DNA from 3 places in the Sporomusa intestinalis genome. Region 2 is predicted to be linked to each of the others. Evidence: riboswitches for the same ligand, from Rfam matches in the RefSeq annotation. Region 2 holds a riboswitch; each other region holds the start of a gene.
The links. Region 2 has a riboswitch for thiamine pyrophosphate ahead of thiT (energy-coupled thiamine transporter ThiT). Riboswitches for the same ligand answer to the same signal wherever they lie in the genome.
Positions count from the first base shown of each region.

Region 1: linked by a shared signal. The riboswitch ahead of thiD (bifunctional hydroxymethylpyrimidine kinase/phosphomethylpyrimidine kinase) and the one ahead of thiT (energy-coupled thiamine transporter ThiT) in region 2 are both predicted to bind thiamine pyrophosphate.
Region 3: linked by a shared signal. The riboswitch ahead of thiS (sulfur carrier protein ThiS) and the one ahead of thiT (energy-coupled thiamine transporter ThiT) in region 2 are both predicted to bind thiamine pyrophosphate.

Region 1 is NZ_AP042390.1:220,096-227,767, forward strand. Features, by position in the region: gene ACZ481_RS01075 (HD-GYP domain-containing protein) at 1-75, opposite strand, end outside; gene clpB (ATP-dependent chaperone ClpB) at 240-2,822, opposite strand; TPP riboswitch at 3,167-3,279, shown strand; gene thiD (bifunctional hydroxymethylpyrimidine kinase/phosphomethylpyrimidine kinase) at 3,448-4,254, shown strand; gene ACZ481_RS01090 (hypothetical protein) at 4,295-4,987, opposite strand; gene ACZ481_RS01095 (metallophosphoesterase) at 5,258-6,472, shown strand; gene ACZ481_RS01100 (mismatch-specific DNA-glycosylase) at 6,476-7,015, shown strand; gene ACZ481_RS01105 (basic amino acid ABC transporter substrate-binding protein) at 7,208-7,672, shown strand, end outside.
Region 2 is NZ_AP042390.1:4,283,742-4,291,413, reverse strand. Features, by position in the region: gene ACZ481_RS19975 (FMN-binding glutamate synthase family protein) at 1-644, opposite strand, end outside; gene ACZ481_RS19970 (FMN-binding glutamate synthase family protein) at 693-2,111, opposite strand; gene ACZ481_RS19965 (c-type cytochrome) at 2,497-2,925, shown strand; gene ACZ481_RS19960 (cbb3-type cytochrome c oxidase subunit I) at 2,938-4,425, shown strand; partial or broken gene ACZ481_RS19955 (ECF transporter S component) at 4,444-4,734, shown strand; gene ACZ481_RS19950 (small acid-soluble spore protein P) at 4,843-4,992, opposite strand; gene thiT (energy-coupled thiamine transporter ThiT) at 5,228-5,890, opposite strand; TPP riboswitch at 5,954-6,057, opposite strand; gene ACZ481_RS19940 (thiamine diphosphokinase) at 6,128-6,847, opposite strand; gene ACZ481_RS19935 (FAD-binding oxidoreductase) at 7,127-7,672, shown strand, end outside.
Region 3 is NZ_AP042390.1:2,876,185-2,883,856, forward strand. Features, by position in the region: gene ACZ481_RS13505 (TMEM165/GDT1 family protein) at 1-318, opposite strand, end outside; gene ACZ481_RS13510 (nitroreductase family protein) at 502-1,065, shown strand; RNA gene rnpB (RNase P RNA component class A) at 1,109-1,462, opposite strand; gene thiE (thiamine phosphate synthase) at 1,527-2,171, opposite strand; gene thiH (2-iminoacetate synthase ThiH) at 2,204-3,301, opposite strand; gene ACZ481_RS13530 (thiazole synthase) at 3,327-4,112, opposite strand; gene thiS (sulfur carrier protein ThiS) at 4,118-4,318, opposite strand; TPP riboswitch at 4,386-4,496, opposite strand; gene ACZ481_RS13540 (Nif3-like dinuclear metal center hexameric protein) at 4,572-5,693, opposite strand; gene ACZ481_RS13545 (tRNA (adenine(22)-N(1))-methyltransferase) at 5,684-6,373, opposite strand; tRNA gene ACZ481_RS13550 (tRNA-Val) at 6,501-6,576, opposite strand; tRNA gene ACZ481_RS13555 (tRNA-Val) at 6,679-6,754, opposite strand; tRNA gene ACZ481_RS13560 (tRNA-Glu) at 6,916-6,990, opposite strand; tRNA gene ACZ481_RS13565 (tRNA-Ile) at 7,028-7,102, opposite strand; tRNA gene ACZ481_RS13570 (tRNA-Asn) at 7,241-7,316, opposite strand; gene rpoD (RNA polymerase sigma factor RpoD) at 7,377-7,672, opposite strand, start outside.

The DNA.
Region 1 (7,672 bases), 1.5 Mb from region 2:
GCTGGCTGACAGGACCGGTTCACCGATAACCATCCCGGAAACTAACTCATTGACGCTGATCATCCTTGTTGACATACTCCCAACCCCCTTTTCAGTAAAAATCATGGCAATATAAGTATAAAGTTGATCCTGGCGAATTACAATCAGCCTTAAGTCATGGATGCTAGTGCCGAGGTCCTAGAAAAAAAATCCCCGGCAAGCGGGGATTTTACGAACTCATTATTTTCAGCAGCAAGGGGTTAGGTACGGACTGTTATGGATAGTTTGCCGGCGGGGGCGTTTAGTTGTACTTTGCTGCCCTCCGGTACTTCGCCCCTGATGATCATTTTGCTCAATTCGGTCTCAACCAGGCGGCTGATTAAACGTTTCAGCGGTCTGGCGCCGAATTGCGGGTCATAGCCCTCTCTTGATAATAGTTCCAGGGCGCTGTTATCCCAGGTCAAAGTAATGCTCAATTGTTTTTGCAGGCGTTTGTTGAGGGTTTCCAGCATGATGGCGGCAATGGCACCGACCTGCCCGGCGGTGAGGGCATTAAAGACGATGATATCGTCAATGCGGTTTAAGAACTCAGGCCGGAAGTTGTGTTTCAGTAAATCCAGCACCCGATCTTTGGCGGTGGCAAAATCGCTGTTTAAAATTTCATGGGAACCGATATTGGAGGTCATGATGATCACCGTATTTTTAAAATCAACCGTGCGGCCCTTGCTGTCGGTAAGACGGCCATCGTCCAGAATTTGCAGCAGGACGTTAAACACATCAGGATGGGCTTTTTCAATTTCATCCAGCAGCAGGACACTGTAAGGGCGGCGGCGGACAGCTTCCGTCAATTGGCCCCCCTCATCATGACCGATATAACCGGGCGGGGCGCCAATCAGACGGGCGACGGCATGTTTCTCCATATATTCACTCATGTCTAGCCGGATCATACTGCGTTCATCATCAAACAGTACCTCGGCCAGGGTTTTAGCCAGTTCGGTCTTGCCGACCCCGGTCGGACCCAGGAAGATAAAGGAACCGATAGGCCGGCTCGGGTCTTTGATACCGGCCCGGGCTCTGATAATGGCTTCGCTGATGGCTGTGACCGCGGCTTCCTGACCGACGACCCGCTGATGGAGGATGTCTTCCAGGTTGACCAGTTTCTCCCTTTCGCCCGTCATCAGTTTGGTTACAGGTACACCTGTCCAGCGGCTGACTACCTTGGCGATGTCATCCTCATCGACCTCTTCCTTGAGCATGGTTTTATGGGTGCGGTTATGGGTGAGCTGTTCTTCTTCGGTTTTGAGCTTTTTTTCAAGCTCCGGTAAGCGTCCATATTTGAGTTCGGCCAGCCGGTTCAGATCATAGGCCCGCTCGGCGGCTTCCATCTGGGTGCGGACAGTTTCAATCTCTTCTTTTAAGTCTCTAAGCCGGATGATAGCCTGTTTTTCCAGCTGCCACTGCGCTTTTAGGGACTCGGCCTGCTCTTTGAGGGCGGCCAGCTCCTGGCCGAGGCGGCCAAGTTTGTCTTTGGAAGAAGAGTCGGTTTCTTTTTTCAGGGCCTGTTCCTCAATTTCCAGCTGCATAACCCGCCGCAAGGTCTCATCCAGCTCTGTCGGCATGGAATCGATCTCGGTACGCAGCTTGGCCGCCGCTTCGTCAATCAGGTCAATCGCCTTATCCGGCAAAAAGCGGTCGGAAATATACCGGTCGGACAGAACCGCGGCGGCGACAAGGGCGGCGTCTTTTATCTTTACGCCATGGTGGACCTCGTAACGCTCTCTTAGCCCGCGCAAAATTGAAATCGTGTCCTCGATGTTGGGCTGGTTTACCATAACCGGCTGGAAGCGCCGTTCCAGGGCCGTGTCTTTTTCAATATGCTTGCGATATTCATTCAGCGTGGTTGCGCCGATGCACCGGAGTTCGCCCCTGGCCAGCATTGGCTTGAGGATATTGCCGGCATCCATGGCTCCTTCCGCGGCCCCGGCCCCCACCACGGTATGCAGCTCATCGATAAACAATATGATTTTGCCTTCGGATTTGGAGATTTCACTTAATACTGTCTTCAGCCGTTCTTCAAATTCGCCGCGGTATTTGGCCCCGGCGAGCATGGCCCCCAGATCGAGGGAATACACGGCTTTATTCTTTAAGGTTTCCGGTATGTCGCCGGCAACAATGCGCCTGGCCAGGCCTTCAACAATTGCTGTTTTGCCAACCCCGGGCTCGCCAATCAGCACCGGATTATTTTTTGTGCGGCGGGATAAAATTTCAATAACCCGGCGGATTTCCTCGTCCCGGCCGATTACCGGGTCGAGCTTGCCTTGGCAGGCCAGTTCCGTCAGATCCCGGCCATATTTAGCCAGGGCCTGCAGGTTTTCGTCAGGGTTATCGGTGGTGATTGTTTGCCCGCGCCGGAACTCAGTGATAATCTCCTGAATCCGGTTTTTCGTCAGGCCGAAATCGCGGCATACTTTTACCAGGTCGGCATCACCGTCATCCGTGATGGCCATAAACAAATGTTCGACACTGATATAATCGTCTTTCATAGTTTGGGCATGTTTTTCGGCTAACGCCAGTACCCGCACCATGGCGGTATTCATGCGCAGTCCGCTGTCCTGCCCCCGGACCGCGGGAATGGTCTGCAGCAACTGCTCAAGTTTAACGGTAAACAGCCGGATGTCGACGGCCAGCTGTGCCAGGAGATAAGCCATAATACCCTCGGCATCCTTGACAAGAGCCAGTGCCAGGTGTTTGGCGGTTAGCTCCTGATGGTAGTGCAGGGCGGCCAGCTGCTGCGCTTCCTGCAGGGCCGCCGCAGCTTTCTGGGTATATTTTTCACTGTTCATTATATTATCCCTCCCTGAAAAAATTATTTGAAGTTACTGCAAGGATTATGTGCTAAAATAAGCTTACAGTTAAATATTAGCAGAAAAATGTTATTAATAGGAGTCGGATTAAAGGCAATGTACGTTGATTTTAGGCTTAATCGGCTGATTTTTTGCCTGTTAGTGCGAGCAGGCGCAGGGATACTCACCTTTACTGACTTTTTGACTTTATTTGACTTTTGTTATAGGCGTTATTACCTGTTTTAGCAGTGATATTAATCCAATGGAGGCTTGTCCGGTAGCTTTACAGATTGGATGGCTTGTATTTTTAGGTAAAATATGTTAAAATTTAAACAATTTTATAAGGTATGGGCTAGGGGCGCTGGAGAGGCCAGCTGAGATTAAGATCCTTTGATATCTTTGACTCTTTAACCTGATTCTGGATAATGCCAGCGTAGGGAAGCTAATTGCTGCCATCAACTGAGGGCACAGGTATTCCTGCACGGATTACCTGTGCCTATTTTTACCCCATCAGACTATGATCTAAGGGGTAAGAAGAATCTATACCCTAAAGGGCACGGGCGGCTTCTGCCGGCATCCCGGCGGACTGGCCCAAGCCAAGTTTTTCTAATTGTGAGGTGAGGATATGAAAAATGTGTTAACAATTGCCGGTTCCGATTCCAGCGGCGGGGCCGGTATCCAGGCCGACCTTAAAACTTTTGCCGCCCATGGGGTATATGGGATGAGCGTCATTACCGCGATCACTGCGCAAAATACCCAGGGGGTATTTGCGGTTCAGGATGTTACGCCAGATATTATCGCCCGGCAGCTTGAAGCAATTTTTGATGATATTGAGGTGGCGGCCGTTAAAATTGGCATGGTATCGCAAGTTGAGACCATACAAGTGATTGCAGACAAGCTAAGGGAATATAACGCTAAAAATATTGTCGTCGATCCGGTTATGATATCAAAAAGCGGCTATCATTTGCTGCAGCCGGCGGCAGAGAGTACGCTGGTTGAGCATTTGCTGCCGCTGGCGGCCATTGTGACCCCCAATATACCGGAAGCAGAGGTAATTACCGGTCGCTCCATCACAACCCTTGCCGATATGGAAGCCGCCGCCCGGGAGATCTTTGCCCTGGGACCCCAGAGTGTGCTGCTCAAGGGCGGGCACCTGAGCGGTGATGCCACAGATGTCTTACTGGCCGGCAGCCAGCCAGTGTATTTGCCGTCCCGGCGGATTAACACCAGGAATACCCATGGCACAGGTTGTACGCTTTCCTCCGCTATAGCGGCCAACATCGGCCGCGGTTTGCCTGTAGCGGCCGCGGTAAAGGCGGCCAAAGAATACATAACCCTGGCGATTGAACATTCCTTGTCTGTTGGCAAAGGTGTGGGGCCTACGCACCATTTTTACAGTCTGTATAAGCGGGCAGGCCTGCTGACGGATTAGGTGACGGTGCTGCACCTTGCTGCGCAGCCTGGCGCCAGTACTAGATGTGCTTGCGGGTTAAGGGGCTTTGGGGCCGGGGTATTGGCGGGGCAACAGGGGTGGCTTCTGTTTCCAGCTCCTGCGTTGTTTCCAGGTCGCTAAGGACATCACCAGGCGGCAGCTCCGTCTGGGCCGGCTTGGCGGGCGGTTCGGGGGTAATTCCTGTCGGCGGGGGACCAAAACAGGAGGTGGTGCGGCAGCGGTTGAACAGTGTTTGGCGAAGGGCTTCCAGCACAACGATCTGCTCGGCGGTAGCGCACTGGTCATCGGCAGCGGACGAGAGGCAATCAGTCACAAGCTTTACTATATCAATGGGCGCGCAGGTAATGCTGAGCAGTTCACTGCTGAAGGCAATTTTGCAGCATAGCAGTTCATTCAGCATATCGATCAGAGTGCCTGCCCGGTCATAACGGATTACGGACCGCTCAAAGATTTCAAACGGTACTCCGGGAGTACGCTGAATTTCCTCCGAGGCGCCGACCAGCAGCCGGTAGGAAGCAACAAGTGAGGAATAGTTGGGGATAACAGCATTGATGTCAGCTAACAGGGTATTGATTATTGAAATATTGTCGCTGGTCGTGCTGGTCGTGGTATTAGTGGTAGTAGTGGTACTGTCGGTGGTATTGGTGTCCGGATTAGTGGTGGAGCTGGTAGTGTTGCAGGTCGTATTGCAGGTGTTGGTTATAACCGCCATGGTAATCCCTCACCTCCTTTCAGAGTACAGCTTCAAAAGTGAGCACTGTACTATATGCCGTATGTTTTTGCCTAAAAAAATATGCCCTTATTAACAAAAAAACAATAAGTTATAGAAGAAACCGGTAATTTTGTATACGGTTTCTTTGTTTTTATCTATCATTTTTGACTGCTGGATATAGAGCTTTTTTTTTTCGCTAAGATCTACTATACTAAAGGTATTTTACGGAGATAATTAGGAGATACGGATAAGGGTTATAAGGAGGCTAATATGCAGCATGGTCCGGCACTCTATGGAATCTTGTTCATACTGGCGCTTTTTGGCGGGCTGACCTGGCTGGGGGTCCGAATTCTGCCTAAATGGCACCCTGTTTATGCCGGCAAGGCGGTTAGGTATGGTTACTGGCTGGCCACCATCCTATCATTCGCGATTCTTGGCAGCGGCCGCTGGCTGCGCCCTGCCGGCGAATGGGCCCGGTATGCCGCTTACGCGGCGTATGTATGGCTGTTTGGACTGTTGTTCATGCTCGGGGTACTGCTGGCCGGCTATGTTGTCAGGCTGCTGGCAAGGCGGTTTAGCCGCCGGCAAACCGGACAAACAGCGACAGAACCGGCAGCGGGAGGAGTAGCGGCCGGGGGCGGGTTAACCCGCCGGCAGTTTTTACAGGGGGCCGTGGCTGTGGTTCCGGCCCTGCCGCTGGCGGTTACTGCGTATGGCGTCGTTGGCGGGGATACAAATATTGTTGTTCACCGGTATACCCTGTCTTTCCCGCAATTGCCGCCGGCGCTTGACGGCTATTCCATAGCTCAAATCAGTGATACTCATATTGGTTCATTTTTTGGCATGGATAAGCTGGATCGGGTACTGGCCATGGTTAAGCAGGAAAAGCCGCAGCTATTGACAATTACCGGCGATTTGGTGGACGATCTGGATTTGCTGTCGCCGACAATGGCGCGGCTGACCGCTTTTCATTCTGAACTGCCGCACGGTATGTTCTACTGCCTGGGCAATCACGAATACTTCCGGGATATTGGCCGCATTCGTAAGGCTTTGTATGCCAGCCCGGTCACGGTGCTGGAAAACCGCAGCCAGGCAGTAGGCGGCGGGTTATATCTGGCTGGTGTGGATTATCCCTGGGGCAGAAACAAAGCAGAGCAGGAAGCGAAACGGCAGGATTTTTTTGCTCAGGCTGTTCGGTCCATACCGCCAGAGGCCTTTACCGTCCTGCTGGCCCACCATCCCGATTTTTTTGACAACGCTTTTGCGGCTAAGGTACCGCTGTCGTTAGCCGGCCATACCCATGGCGGTCAGGTATCGGTTTTTGGCGTTTCCCTGCTGCCGGTACAGTATCGCTACATGCGGGGGATGTTCCGGCAGCAGGGCTCCTACGGATATGTCAGCGTCGGCACCGGCCATTGGATGCCGCTGAGAATCGGCTGTCCGGCAGAGGTTAGCCTATTTACACTCAAGCGGGGAGAAGCATAGCAAATGGCGGAGGTTGTCATGCAGCAGGTTCCTGATATTATTGACTACAACCTGAACATTTTATTTATCGGCTTTAATCCCGGCCTCAGATCAGCCGCAACAGGGCATCACTTTGCCGGTTATTCAAATAAGTTCTGGAAGCTGCTAGCCGCGGCCGGCCTTACGCCCTGCCAGTTCCGGCCTGAAGAAGACCGGAATTTGCTGGCTGTAGGCCTGGGGATCACCAATATCGTAGCCCGTCCCAGCCGGGCGGCCGCCGAGATTACCAGAGCCGAATATCAGGCGGGGAAGGAAATTCTGACAGCAAAGCTCCGTAGGTACAGTCCACGGATCGCCTGCTTTGCGGGGGTGGGAGTATATAAGGCGCTTGCCGGGCGGGCAAAGATCAAATGCGGGCAGCAGCCGGTGCAGACGGTGGCAGGAGTAATCGATTTTGTTGTGCCGTCTCCCAGTGGTTTAACGCGGATTGTGTTTGCCGAGCAGTTGGCTTATTATCAGGAGCTGGCGCGGCTCCTGGCGTGTTCCACTCACTTGCCGGAATGATAATGCCCACGGTGGCAGGACGATAGTGGCAAAAATTTGGCATGAATATTAGGAAAAAGGATGAGGCAGGCGTTTATTGGAGAGAAAGCCTGCTTTTCTTATAAATTCAGTTGTTGGCGCTGCTTGGCTGCTATTTAAAAGTTAAGTATAATTATGAATAGATTATGCAGAGGAGAGGGGTACGCACATATTATGTCAAAAAAATGGCTTACATTTATTGTTCTGGCCCTGTTTGTACTGACTGTAGGCTTAGCCGGCTGCGGCGGCAGCCAGCAGGCTCAGCCGGCGGCAGCTAAAGTCCTTAAGGTTGGGGCTGAGGCGACTTTCCCGCCGTTTGAATTCCAGGACGAACAAAGCAAGGATTATGTTGGGTTTGACGTGGATCTGATGAAAGCGATTGGAAAACAGATGGGCGTGGAGGTACAGATTGTTAACACCGCGTTTGACGGTCTGATCCCTGCGCTGGAGAGCGGACAGATTGACGTTATCGCATCAGCGATGACTATTACCGCTGAACGGGCGCAAAAAGTCAGCTTCTCTAACCCTTATTACAAATCCGGTTTATCAATTGTTGTGAAAGCCGACAATAATGACATTACAGCCTTTAAAGACCTGGAAGGCAAACGGATTGCCGTGCAGATCGGCACTACCGGCGCG
Region 2 (7,672 bases):
TGGCCCATTTGTACCTCCAGCATATCAGCGACGGCAATTTCGCCGTCAGTCCTTCCTCCCCATGGCCAGCGGCAAATTTGTAAAATAAATTTGCCTGCTGCCTGCGGTTCCTCCGGCAGAAAAGGCCCCTCGCCGGAATTGGCAGCCGTTTGCAGGGTTTTTGCGGCTTGCGCCAAAGCTAACTTTGCCTCCTCGCTGAGAGCTGTGCCATAGGCCATACCGCCGATCAGCAGGGGGATTTTTATATGCAGCGGTTTCTCCGCCGTTGGTCCGAGGGTTACGGTCATATCTATTCTGGCCCCTTCCGGCAGGGCTAATCTGGTCATCTGGCGGGGCGTGAACATGAGGTTATCATAGCCCAAAAAATGCCTGGGAGAGCCCAGGGGGCGGTTTATAACCTTGCCGGTTTCGGCCCGTAGGCTCATCTCTAACAAGTTTAAAGCAGATAACCGTTTCATTGACGTATATAGCTCGGCCAGATTCTGATCATAATCCTCGGTAAGTAGTTTTGCTAAGGAGTCGTCACTGACCCGATTAATAAAATAACGCAAAATAGGTTTGGCTGACAAGCTTAACGCTGTCAGCACAACAGCCACTAATAAGAGCGGCAGCCACCACTGGAAGTCAGTTATGATTATGTGCATTTTGCCATCCTAAGGATTTTGTATTATTGTTTCAATATTTCCTGTTGGTTACACCAGGGGGCCGGCGGGTCCGGCTGAATCAGAATGCAGTTTCACACCCGTAAGCGTCGCAGTCAGGGAATCCAGTGCAACGAGGTCATCAGGGCCAAGTTCTTGTAAAGAAGACTTGCCTAAGGCCTGTATAGTCTCCTCCATCTCCAGCACCATTGAGTTCAGTATATTAGCCACACTGGTCGCGGCCTGACCGATATTAAGCTGGCTTTTCGCCGGTGAATTATAATACACAAGGGTGGTGGGAGGTTCCCAGGGCGAGGCTTTGATGGTTTGATTATGGGCGAGGGCTAACAGGGGAACGGTACCCAGGTAGATGGCATCCGCCCCCAGGGCCAACGCTTTCAGGCACTGGCCTGGCGTAGAAAAGCCGCCTGCTGCCACTAAACTAATCCCGCTATTCGCCAAATACCGCTTGGCCCGCACCAGGGCATAGATGTTAGGCAAGCCAAAATCATCCTGCTTAATGGGCGCTGTTGCGTGCGTTCCGCCGCCGGACCCGTCAATCACGACCGCATCAAAGCCCAGGCTGACGGCAACCGCTAAATCTTCCTCAATCCGGTCAGTGGCCATAAGTTTGAGGGCTATGGGAATACCCTTGGCTCTTTGGCGCAATTTATTCATAAACGCAGGCCAATCGGCAGGGGTTTGAATTCCGGGCGGGGCAGGCAGGGCAATAGCCGGTTCGCCGGCAGCCAAGCCGCCGAGTCGGCGCGCCCTGCCCTCGATTTCCACCGCATCAATGCGGGATGTGCCAATATCAGCCCCCTGGCCCATTTGAACCTCCAGCATATCGGCGGCGGCGATTTCCTGGTCTGTTCGCCCGCCCCAGGACCAACGGCAAATTTGTAAAATAAATTTGCCGGCTACCACCGGTTCTGCCGGCAAAAACGGGCCTTCGCCGGAATTTGTCGCTGTTTGCAGCACTTTCGAGGCTCTGGCCAAAGCCAGTTTCGCTTCCTCGCTGAGGGCCAAACCGTAGGCCATACCCGCAATCATAAGCGGGATTTTTATAGTCAGCGGTTTTGCCGCTTGCGGGCCGATGGTTACGTTCATGTCAATGGGCGCACTTGGGGGCAGGGCGAAGGCCGTCATTTGCCGGGGGGTAAACATCAGGTGGTCATAACCGGGAAAATGCTTGGGTGAGCCTAGCGGCCTGGCTATACCTTTGCCGGTTTCGGCCCGTAAGCTTGTCTCAATTAAATTTAGCACGGAAAACCGCTGCAGTGATGGGTACAGCTCGGCCAGGTTTCGCTCATAATCAGTGGACAGCAGCTTGGATAAAGCAGCGTCCGAGACCCGGTTTATGATACAGCGCACAATTGGTTTAGCCAGCAAGACGGCTGCTGCCGCTGCCAAAAGCAGTGACAGCAGCAGCAACAGCAATAATTGGGAATTACTGATAATAATTGGCATAATGTTTTTCCCTGCCTGGATTTTTGCTTACTAGTCCGCCAAGTCTGAGCTATAGGCTGAATTGCGCGAAGTTTTTCGCCCGGCAAGGCGAAGGACGCTAACTGATTCAGTAAGTTCTGCCGTAACGAGGCCGGTAGGTGACAGGCCTCTTATTACTTGCGCGGCCGCGCATAGCGGGCATCTGCAAGGTGACGACAACGAAGCCGGACGGGAAATACCGCGCTAAGAACACCGCAGGTTTAGGCGTGGTGGACTACCAGTAGTATTCAACATTTCGCGCCGCTTTAAACCAGGGGGTGGTTATGGGGCCGGCAATGACCGGCTTGCTGTAAAGACTGCTACTTTGTGTTGAATACGGCAATAATAGGCAAGAGGGGGAGTTGCCGTGGCCAAATTGTATGTCTTTATTAGTCTTTTGTTAGCTACCATAAGCCTCTTTACCTTGCTTGTCTATCATTCCATCCTTAATGCTTCCTCGGCCCGGCCGGTTCCGCCGGACGCGATACCGGGGAAAACCGCCTTTCAGAAGCGAGCCTGCGTCGAATGCCATACTGTTTTTGGCAACGGCGGCTATGTAGGGGGCGACCTTACGAAGGTCTGTCAAAAAAGGGGAGAAGCGGTACTTAAGGACTATCTGGTACACCCGCCGATATTAACCGGAGCCAAACACAAGCGTCATGCCCAGGTTACCGAGCAAGAGGCTGAGGCCATTGCCGCCTATCTTAAATTCCTTAGTACCATTGATACCCTTGGCTGGCCCCTTGATGCCAATAACCGCGGTCATTCGGGGCAGCACCCGGAAGACATAAGGTAAAAGGAGCTTATAATGCTAATCTCCCAAAAACTGTGTTATAAGTACGCTTTGATCACTTTTTTATTTTTTGGCCTGCAGGGGATCATCGCGCTGGCCGGTGCCTTGGAAACCGTGTTTCCCGATGTGCCCATGCCGCTTCCATTTACTGCCGGCAGAGCCTTTCATCTCAATATCAGTATTATGTGGCCGCTGTTTGGCATAACCGGGATCATCTACTATTTTTTTTGCAGTGAAGCCGGCAGGGAAATCTATAGTGTAAGACTAATCGAAGCAAATTTTTGGCTGTTGTTAGTCACGATAGTAACAATACTTGGCTCACTTATCCTTGGGTTCAATGCAGGCATTGAATATCTCGAAGCGCTGCCGCCTCTCAAAGTGGGGATTGCGATCTCTATCAGCATCCTGTTTTATAATCTTATCCGGACATATATGGCAGCAAAGGTACCAAAAAGCCGGGCCACGCTGGTTAGTATGTTAGCGGGGAGTTTTACCCTGATCGTTTTTTTTATTCCCAACATCCTGCGTTATTCGCATCCGGTCGCAGAAGAATTCTTAAAGTTCTGGGTCGTTCATCTGTGGGAGGAGATGAGCCTGGAACTTATCGGCACCGGCGTGCTGGGGGCCGTTGTGGTGACACTGCCGGGAATGCAGCGCCGGGTCATTGAAAATGTACTTTATTTGGATATGATAGTTATGGTGGTAACCGGTGTTCTGGCTACCGGCCATCATTATTACTGGACCGGCGGACCAGCCTACTGGATTTGGGTCGGCGGCGCCTTTAGCACAATCCAGATCGTGCCGGTGTTATTACTGCTTTATTCTATTATGAGGACGGTAAAAGTCCAGTATTTTTACCAATTTGGACAACGGGAGAAAATGGTTACAGCCATGCTGGCGTGCAGTATGTTTTATCATATTTTTGGAGCCGGTCTGCTGGGCTTTTTTATGGCTATTCCGGCTGTTAACAAATATATTCACGGAACGTACATAACCTCCGCCCACTCCCATCTTGCGGTGTTTGGCGTCTTTGGTTTTCTGGTGCTGGCCCTGAGCTATTACATCTTTTTCTCAGAGGTCGCACTTGACACAAAAAATTATTTGTTTAGCTGGATCGGACTCCTGCTGCTCAATGGCGGTTTATTGATTATGTCAGTCGCCCTGCTTGTTGCCGGCGGCCTTCAGTCGCATTTCTGGTATGTTCTGGGCTTAACTGTTGGTCAAACCAACCAGGGGCTTTTTCCCTGGCTGCTGCTGCGGCTGGCAGGCGGGCTGGTATATGCCGCGGGCAGCTCGCTGCTCACCTATGTAGTTATAAACAAAGCCTGGAGCAGTTTTTCGCTCTGTTTTCCTTCGCTGAAGCTGTTGGAAGAGCAGCAATGTATGGCGCTAAAAGATCTTCACACCGGCTTTCAACAAGTAGTGGTTACGGCGAATAAACTGGAACAGGCATTAAGGAAAACGAAAATGGTATTGGATGAGTATCTTAAACCAAAACCTTAAGGGGCATGGTTTTTATGGGCTCCCTTTACGCTGGCCATTGTCGGTCTCATGGGATATACGGTCGGCGCCATCTGCGAAACCAACCGGACGTTGACGGCCTATGTCCTGATCCTGGCGGCGGCTTGTTGCATGAAAGTGGTTGCTTATTATGGCGCCGCAGGGATTATTTACGGCAGCTGGCTGGTGCCGATGGCATCCATTCCCGGCAACCTCGTTCAGAGCGGCGTGGCGGCGGTTATTGTACTGCCGGTTGTGGTCAAGTCGAGAAAATATGCGGCTGTTTGGTTCTGGGCAGGAAGCCGCAAGTAAAGCAGCTATTCAAAAAAGATGTCCTACAGTTCAGGAACTGTAGGGCATCTTTTTTGGCCGTAATGGCTGTTAGTGCGCCGGCTATTCGTATGCGTGTTAGACAAGGAATTAGGAGCCTTCGCCGTGGCGCTGGCCGGTGTGGTTATGATTTTTAACCTTCTTGGAGCCGGAAAGTGGTTCCGGCATATCGCTATCCTGATTTTTGCTGCGTTTAGGCGGATGGGGCTGATCCACAGGGTAAGCTTCCGGTTTCGTCATATATTCTTCCTCCCTCCGGTAGTTGCTGGATATTAATATCAGTCCGGCGATTAGCCGGTGCTTATACCTTACTATATAACTTGCGCGGCTTACCTGGTTTTATGCGTGGAAAACCTGCGGTTAATTGTGCTGTTTTGCCACAAGCAAAACAGTAGCCTAGTAGCCTGTCCCCGCGTCGTAATAAACATTGTCCCGCCAATGGCGGGACAGTATAAATTTCATCCAGGAATCAGGGTTATACTTTCGTTTCTTTAACATGGTCGCCAACCAATGCCTGCCGTTTAATGGTCATTTCAATCCGTTCAATCGGCAGCAGGCGCATGATAATTACGCAAACAATAAATTCAATACTCAGGTAGCTGGCATTAAACAGGAAGGAATACAGATAGGGCGAGACCGTCGGCGGCGCATAGCTGGCAAAAAACACGATGCCGGAAAGATAATGGAAGATAAACCGTCCCATAATGCCGACAGCAGCCCCCGTCAGGTACCGGCCCTTGAAATAGCCTGCCAGCCCCAAAGCCATAAAGGGCAGCGGATAATCAAACAACATCTGTACCGGGTGCAGGATAAAGGGGTCCTGGATCAAATTAATCATACCATATAAAAAACCGGTGAGATACCCAACCTCGGGGCCGTAAAAAAACGCCATCAGCAGTATGGGAATCATGCTGCCGGGAGTTACGCTGCCCCCCTGCGGCATATGGTATAGCTTAAAGGCGTGCAGAATGGCAGCCAGAGCAAGCGCGAGCCCGATATGGGACATCAGCCTGGCGTTACATGTTATCTTCTTCATGCGCAGCAGCGCTGCGACCAGCAGAATAACTCCTCCCAGCGTCAACAGTACGGTCGGGCTGGCTGCAATCGTTGCCAGGTTGTCCAGCAGATTGCCGTTCATATCTTTTCTCCTCCATTCGAAAATAAATACAAGCCGCAGGCCCTGGCAGGCCTGCGGCTTTTGCTGTACGTCAAGTCGCTTCCCTACGCTGGCATTATCCAGGTCAGGTTAAGGGTTAATGAAATCTGCTTTCATCTCTCAGCCCGCAGGCACCCCTAGCATATTTGGTATTTTATTCCACTATAGCACTGTTTGGTTTAACCGGCAAGTATTTTATAAGTTTTGCAAGTTTTGTTCTTATTTATCATGGGGCCATTGCAGATAAACCCCCAGCAAGCCTGCAGCCACCGCTACCGTTACTTCCTGACAGGCGGCCAGCGGCCGGTTGCTGATGGCGTAGGGCCGGTCCCGCCGCAGCTCGGTTTTCTGCAAAGGCCAGCGCACGCCGTCAATGGAAACCCCCAGGCAGCAGTCGGACAGGGAAAGCAGGGAGACGACGGCAGGCTTGGCCTCCGCTTTTATCCGCACGGTATCCTGGCCTGCTATAAACAACATGACTTCCGACTCATCGGCGGCAATCCCTTTGCCGCCAAGTGCTTCCCAGCCGGCTAACGACTGAATATTGCTAAAAGTATGGTCAAACCGCCCACCCCAGACACCGGTGACAACGGCAGTGGCCGGACCGTACATAGCCCGGGCTCTAAGCAAAGCCAGCTGAAAATCGGTATGATCCTTGTCGGCGGGATAGGCCTCGACCGGCACGCCCAGGCTCTTGCCCCAGGCCCACGCCTCGGGGCTGGCGCTGTCGCCGTCGCCAATGATCCGGGCCGGGGTTATACCGGCCTGGCGGCTGATATGGATGCCGCTGTCGATACACCACAGAGGGGCCTGGGGTGCCAGCTGCAGAAACCATTCTGCGGCCGGCGGTCTGCCGCCGGCCGCCAGCAACAGCGTTGCCGCCGGCAGCGGTTTGCCAAATATAAGCTCTGCCTGCGGCAGCTTTACAGTATGTCCCATGTTTACACCTGTCCCATTCGAATACTTTAAATCTTTACTTCACCCTCGCGTCCTTATTATCCTTTTCGCCTTTAATTAGAGCTGTCAATAAACCAGGCCGGGGGCTGCTTGGGGATGAAACACATAACCTGTCCCCATGTTTTCTATCCCCATGTTTTCGTGTTTGGGGACTGATTTGGCGGGTTCGTCAGCCAATTCCTGCGTTTGGTCGTAATTGTATGTTGCGCGGAGCAACAAGCCGCTACTATTATATTAGAATATTCTGAAGGAGGTCTTTCCGTGAGCCAATCCGTGTTCCCCCGGTCAAGCGAGGAGTTGCAGCATCTAGTGCGGACAGCGGCTGATACTGGCAGTCTGCTATATAACTACCGGCCGGGAAAGTCTGCAGGCGTAACCATCGATTTGGCAAAATTGGATAAAATCATTGAAATTGATACGGCTAACCTTGTCGCCACTGTCGAGGCCGGCGTTACACTCGGGCTGCTGGCCGAGCGGTTAGGCGCGCAAGGCCTGCGTTTTATCCCGGCCGACACCCCGTTTTATCATCACAAAACGGTCGGGCAGCTGTTTTATGAAGGCTGTTCTAACCTATCCAGCCTGAAATACGGGAGCGCCAAGCATTTCCTGATGGGCTCGGAGGTTGTTCTGCCGACAGGCGAGGTATTGAAAACAGGCGGTAAAACTGTCAAGAATGTTACCGGTTATGACTTTACCCGTTTTTTTAACGCGCCCTACACCGATTATGGCATTACCGCCCAATTTCTGCTGAAATTATTGCCTGTGCCGGAGACGCGCAAAGGGGTGGCCGTCACTTTTTCCAGCCTG
Region 3 (7,672 bases), 1.4 Mb from region 2:
GGCGATGGTTACTGTCCAGAACGGGCTGCGGTCCCTATCCCGGTCCTCGCCATTTAATTTGTCGCCCCGGATTGTCCACAAGCCAAATATAATAAAGGAGCCGGCGGCAGCGATCTGAACATACTGCAGGGGGATAAACAGGGTGATGTAGCTGCCGACAAGTACAGCAAACAAGTGATTAAGAATGGTGGCCGCCAATACACCCCACATGACAGTGCGCCAGTGGTAGCGCGTGGCAAAAGCCATCCCCAGCAATTGGGTCTTATCGCCCATTTCCGCCAGGATGACAATGGTTAGTGAAGTCAAGAATGCCGTCAAAGAAATTTCCTCCTATAAAACAGCTTACTAATAGTATGGCCAGAAGCCGGCAATATTTTGTCCGCAGCTTTACATTTGCCCCGGATTAGGATAAGATGTTTGCAAACAGCTAAACTCTCCGCCGCGTCAGCCGCAAAATTTGCCCTGACCAAGCTTTACTTACTTCGGAAAGGATGGATGGCAATGGAATTACAGGCCGCTATAACCAGCCGGCGCTCCGTACGCAGCTATACCACTACAAAGGTTGACAGGCCGACGATTGATAAACTGCTGCAGGCTGCAATTCAGGCCCCCAGCGCGATGAATTCTCAGCCCTGGGCCTATGGCGTTATCCAAGACGCCGCGCTGCTGCAGGCCTATTCTGATCGCAGCAAGCAACTGCTGCTAGCCCTGCTTGACCAGGTGCCGAAACTGAACAAATATAAACCGGCCCTTGAGAACCCAGAATTTAATATCTTCTATAATGCCCAGTCACTTATCATTATTTTTGCCAAAGCCCAAGATCCCCAACACTATGAAGACTGCTGTCTGGCTGCTCAGAACCTCATGCTTGCCGCCCATAGTTTAAACCTGGGCACCTGCTGGATTGGTTTTGCCCGGCCTTTTCTCAATTTGCCGGCAGTCAAGGCAGAACTTGCTGTCCCGGCGGAGTTTGAAGCAGTGGCTCCTATTGTTGTGGGCTACCCCCAGGTCGGCAGGCCGCCGGCCGTCCCCCGGAAACCGCCGGAAATTTTATTCTGGAAATAATATAACCCACAGCCTTGCTGGCTGCGGGTTATATTATTCCCTTTATCTGAGTATTCATTAAGCCGAGTTCTGTTCCGTAGCAACGGCGATGATCATTTATCTTGGCCGGCAGTTGCCTGACGGCTCTAGCGACACAACCCGGAAGGATCAGCGGGCCGCCTCATCCCTTCCCTATTCGGTCTTGCTCCAGATGGGGTTTACCTAGCCAGTCAGTCGCCTGACTGCTGGTGCGCTCTTACCGCACCGTTCCATCCTTACCCGGCTATGCCGGGCGGTTCACATTTCTGCGGCACTTTCCCTGAGGTCACCCTCGCTGGACGTTATCCAGCACCCTGCCCTGCGGAGCTCGGACTTTCCTCGGATATACAGGTATATCCGCGATCATCTTTCCTACTCAGACTATATTTGCTGGGAACTTTAATTTTATCACCAGTCAAGCCACAAGTCAAATACGGCCGGCTTTAACGGCACGCCTGCCGGATTGCCCGGACCTTGGCGGGAATATCAGCCGCCCCGACAATGTCGGTAACGATGGCCACGATACGGGCGCCATGGTGCCTGACCTCTTTTACATTGCCCTCCTTAATGCCGCCGATGGCGACAAATGGCAGTGCATGATTGCGCGCGACATATTCCAGATAAGTAAGCCCTACCGGCGCGCAAACGTCTTTTTTGGTCCGGGTGGCAAAGATCGGCCCTACCCCGATATAGTCAACACACCCCAGTGCGGCTGCCGCTTGGGCCTGGGCCGGTGAATGGGTGGACAAGCCCAGCAGCATATCCGGGCCGATTAACTCTCTAACCTTGGCCGGCGGCAAATCCTCCTGCCCGATATGGACGCCGTCGGCTCCAATCAGCAGGGCTAAATCAATATGATCATTAATAATAAAGGTAACGCCGGCCTGCTGTGTCAGTTCCCGTATGATCAGGCACTCCTGATACATTGGTCCGGCCTTTTTATCTTTTTCCCGGTATTGTATGACCTTAATACCGGCGCTGATAAGCAATTGCACTACTTCCACATTGCTGCGGCCCAGTGAATGCTCTTCGGCGGTTAAGGCATATATGGCTGTGGTTAAAAAATTAGTCATCCCCGGTCTTGGCATCCTTCTTCCCTCCTTCGTTGGCACTCCGCCCGCTATAGCTGCCAGTCTTTATAGACAGGCTGGTAATTGCGGGCATACAGCATCGCCGCCATTTCAGCTACGCTGCGTTCGTCAGAGATTTCAAACTGGCCGACAGCCGCCGCTTCCGAGTGCCCGCCCACGGCGGTGCACGACCCGGCTGACATTTTGGTAATGCCGAGTTCGAGCATATTATTGCGCAGGGCGGCGCTCTCACGGGTCGACAGGGTGATCCCCCCGCGCGGCATAAACAACCGGAAAGCCAGAATATATTGCACTAAATTTTTATCACTGACAATGACCCGGGGCGGAAAACCGCCGACATGGGGCCGCATCCGCGGCGGCGACATGCTGATCTCGACCCCGGGGTAATTGCGCTGGAGGTAATCGGCATGCACACCTGTCAAAAACGCCTCCTGCCGCCAGTCACTGAGGCCCAGAAGCGCCCCGATATTAACGGTGCGCATCGCGGCCCGGCAGGCCCGTTCCGGAGCATCCAGGCGGTACCGGTAGTCCCGTTTGGGGCCGGCCGGATGCAGCTCAGCGTAGGCTGCCTCATGATAGGTTTCCTGGTAAATGGTCATGCCGTCCACACCGGCCGCTGCCAGCTCACGGTATTCATCGGTAGTGAGAGGATATATTTCAATACTAATCGAGGTGAAAAAGTCTTTTAATATCCGGACACAGTCTTTAATGTAGCCTACAGAAGAATGATGGCGTGATTCGCCTGTAAGTATAAGGATATGCTTTAAACCGGTGGCGGCGATAGCTTCGGCTTCAGCCCGGACCTGATCCAGTGTCAGTTTTTTTCTCTCGATTGCGTTGTGGGCGTGAAAACCGCAGTATACACACTGATTAACACAGTAATTAGCCAGATATAGCGGTGTATAGAGCAAAATGGTATGGCCAAAGTGCTGTACCGTCAGGCGGTGGGCCTGCTGGGCCATAGCCTCAAGCTGCTGCTCGGCTTGGGGTGATAATAAGGTCAGATAATCAGCTACAGTTAACCGGTCTTTGCTGATAACCCGTTGAATATCGGCAGCAGTAACCTGGGCAAAGATTGCTGCGAAGTCAAAATCCCGGTATTTTGACAGTTCCTCATAAACACTCACAATATACCTCCTTGCCTGCTGTTATTCACTCGCGGAGAAAACCCGTCAGGGGCGACGAGGCCGCGGCATCACCCTGGATGGCCCCCGGACCGGCGAGATAGGCTTTGCGCCCTGCGGCGACGGCCAGACCAAAGGCTTCGGCCATAACAACCGGGTTGCGGGCTGTTGCCACCGCCGTATTTACCAGCACCGCCGCCGCCCCCATTTCCATGGCTTCGGCCGCCTCGGACGGCCGGCCGATACCGGCGTCAACAATAATTGGCAGCGGCACTTCTTCAATCAGGATTTTTACCATTTCCTTGGTCTTCAGACCGCGGTTCGTACCAATCGGCGCTCCCAGCGGCATAACCGCGGCGGCCCCCGCTGCAGCCAGACGTTTGGCCGCCATTAAATCAGGACTCATATAGGGGAGCACCACAAAACCCTCGGCCGCTAACACCTCGGTGGCTTTAATTGTCTCGATATTGTCAGGCAGCAGATAGCGGTTATCGGCAATCACTTCAATTTTAATCCAGTTGCCGCACCCGGCGGCTCTGGCTAACCGGGCAATGCGGACCGCCTCTTCGGCATTTCTGGCGCCGGAGGTATTGGGCATTAAGGTACAGGTACCCGGTATGTAGTCAACTATGTTTTCTTCTTTATAGGCCGGGTCAATCCGCCGTAACGCAACCGTGATCACCTGCGAGCCGGAAGCGCTGACCACCTCTGGTATCAGCCGGTTGCTGGCAAATTTCCCTGTTCCTAAAAATAACCGGCTGGTTAATTGCTTGCCGCCGATAAGTAAGGCATCGCCCACGGGGTCTTTCGTCATCACAATCAGCCTCCTCCTACAAAAGTAACCACTTCAAGACAGTCTTCCGCTTGTAAGATAATTGTCTGCCACTCTTCTTTTTTAACGATTTGCCGGTTATGCTCAATCACAATGACCTCAGGATTGAATTTTTGCCTGCCAACCAGTTCAGCCAGGGTAACGCCGTCCGGCATGTGCAGCTCTCGGCCGTTTACAGTTAATCTCACACTGCTTCCTCCTTCATAAAAAATAAAAAGCACGTCGCCCCCACCGGGTAATGACGCGCACAATTACACAAATTACACACGACCTCCCTCCGCAGGTATTATCCCGATCAGGTATTGGAGGTAAGAAACTTAATAGTTTCACTCTCAGCCCATAACATGAGCTCCCTCGGTCAGCCAGTTTTTGATTTATATGTATTTATTGTATACCAAAATTAGGCAACCCGTCAAGCTGCTGCCGGCCCGTTAACCGGAGCTAACAGAATGTAAATGCGTCTTTATTCGACTGATTGCCAATAATTGTAATATCCCAATGATTTTTGCCGGCCCATTGCTGCAGATAGTCGGCCACAAAACCGACAACCGGCTGTTCGGTGGCAAAATGGCCGGCATCAATAATGGTCAGGCCGGCCGCGGCCGCCTGCTGGGCCTCATGATATTTCACGTCGCCGGTAACCAGAACGTGGGCACCGGCGGCAACGGCCTGCTGGATCAGACTGGCCCCGCTGCCGCCGCATACGGCCACCGTGCCGACCTGTTGTTCAGCCTCAGCGCCGGCCACTCTGACGGTGCCAATCTGCAAGGCTGTTTTTACCTGGCTGATAAACCGGGCCAGCCCCATTGGCGCAGCCAGGGCCCCCACCCGTCCCAGGCCATAGCTCGGGCCCTTGTTTAGCAGCTGATACTCGTCATAGGCCACTTCCTCATAAGGGTGAGCCGCCACCATGGCCGCAATGATCTGCGACCGCAGCGAGGCCGGAAAAACAGTTTCCAGGCGGCATTCGTCGGCAAATTCAAGTTTTCCCTGCCGGCCGAGGAAGGGTTGGGCGCCGGTTAATGGGAAAAAGGTTCCCGTACCCTGGGTTTGAAACGTGCAGTGGCTGTAATTGCCGATATGCCCGGCGCCGGCTGCGGTGATTGCCGTCCGGACCTGGTCAACATGCGTGGCCGGCACAAAAACAGCCAATTTATGCAGTGGCTCCTGATAGGCAGTAGTTAGCGGCCGGATTTCCGTTAATGCCAGCTTTTGCGCTAATACATCATTCACCCCGCCGCGGGCGCTGTCCAGGTTAGTATGCGCGGCATACACCGCGATGCCGGCTGTAATCAGGTCAGCCAGCAGCTTTCCCTGGGGGGAATCTGTACGGATACGGGTAAGGCCTTTGAAAATCAGCGGGTGATGAACGACAATCAGGTCCGCGCCGGCGGTAATGGCCTCAGCGGCAAGGGCCTGGTCCACATCTAAGGCTACCATTATTTTCTGAACCGGTTGCGCGGGATCACCCAGCAGCAACCCGACATTATCCCACGGTTCCGCCAGCTGCGGGGGCGCCAGTGTTTCCAGCGCGTGTAAAACATCACGGCAAATTACAGACATGACAGCTTTTCCTCCAAATCGTTAAGCTTACTGGTGTATTCCCGGTATTTAGCGGATTTTACTGCGCCGTCACTCCCGCTCATCGCCAGAATTACGGCGCGCAGATGACTGATCAGTTCATTCATGTGCTGCCTGAGTAGCGGATGCCTGGACTGCCAGAGCAGCGGCCCAATCTCATAGAGTGACTTGTCGGCAATGGAGCCGGCGCCAGGCTCGGCCGCCATAATCTGGTAGAGTTTCCCCTCTTCCAGCACCAACTGTTCGTCAACAATCTGCCAGCCGTGGGTATCGAGCCACTCGCGGACCGCAGCGGCGGCAATCATTGGCTGCAGGATAAGGCGCTGTATCCTGCCGGTTATATCCGGACAGGCTTGCAGGATCGCAATGATGTTGGCACCGCCCATGCCGGCAATGACCACAATGTCGGCTTCCCCCGGTTGCAGGACCGCCAGGCCGTTACCCAGGCGAACCGAGATCGCCTGCTGCAGCTGCGCTGCCGCCACCGCATTTTTGGCCGATACATACGGTCCGTGGTGAACATCACCGGCAATAGCCCGGGTCACAATCTTTTCTGTTACAAGATATATGGGCAAATAGGCATGATCAGTCCCAATGTCGGCCATAGTCCCACCGGCCGGCACCATGGCGGCAATCGTCTGTAAGCGCTGACCCAATTTCACAAACAGCCCTCCTGGCAATTATTGTTGTTATCTTCTCCCCTTATCCTTTGGCTCATAGCCTTGATTGCTTGCCGATTCTGATGGGTAGCAAAAAACCTGCGAAGTTAAATTCGCAGGTTTTTTGCTGTGGTGGGCGATGACGGGATCGAACCGCCGACATCCTGCTTGTAAGGCAGGCGCTCTCCCAGCTGAGCTAATCGCCCATGTTTGGATAATAAAGGAAGTTCTTCGCTACCGCTCAGAACTAAGCGATTCACACCAATCAGCCTTCGCCTCACGGCTCGCCTTCTTGGGTTCTCTGCTTATGGTGGGCGATGACGGGATCGAACCGCCGACATCCTGCTTGTAAGGCAGGCGCTCTCCCGGCTGAGCTAATCGCCCGTATTAATTTTGATATTGAGAAAGGAGGTTCTTCGCTACGCTCAGAACTAAGCGATTCGCACAGATTTCCGCGTCGCTACGCTCCTAAAAATCTGGCTCTCTGCTTATCACACAGGTTCTCATTTCGTCTATCGACTCGTGAGAACCTGGTTCGCTGCTTATGGTGACCCGTAAGGGAATCGAACCCTTGTTACCGCCGTGAAAGGGCGGTGTCTTAACCGCTTGACCAACGGGCCGTTTGAGAGGTGGGATGCGGTCTCCCACATCCCACGTTGGTGGGCCCACCTGGGATCGAACCAGGGACCAGCCGGTTATGAGCCGGCTGCTCTACCGCTGAGCTATAGGCCCTAAAGACAGTAAAACAGGTTTTCCGGAGAAAGCCTGTTAAACAGATATAGGATGTTCTTCGCTAGCGCTCGGAACTAAGCGATTCGCACAAGTTTCCCCGTCGCCAGTGCTCCTAAAAACTTGGCTCTCTGCTTATTATGGCTCCTCGAGTAGGACTCGAACCTACGACCGATCGGTTAACAGCCGATTGCTCTACCAACTGAGCTATCGAGGAATATCGCCAACGTTGATTATTATAAAACAATGTCCAGGTTACGTCAAGTAATATTTAGTTTTACTCCAGAAAATCCTTTAACTTTTTACTGCGGCTGGGATGGCGAAGCTTCCGCAGCGCCTTGGCTTCAATCTGACGGATACGTTCACGGGTAACACCAAAATATTGTCCCACTTCTTCCAGCGTGCGGGCCCGGCCGTCATCTAAGCCGAAACGCAGGCGCAATACCTTTTCTTCCCGCGGTGTCAGTGTTTCCAAAACCTCTTCCAGCTGTTCCTTGAGCAGCATAAACGAGGCAGCTTCGGCTGGAGCCGGCGCATCCTGGTCTTCGATAAAATCTCCCAGATGAGAGTCTT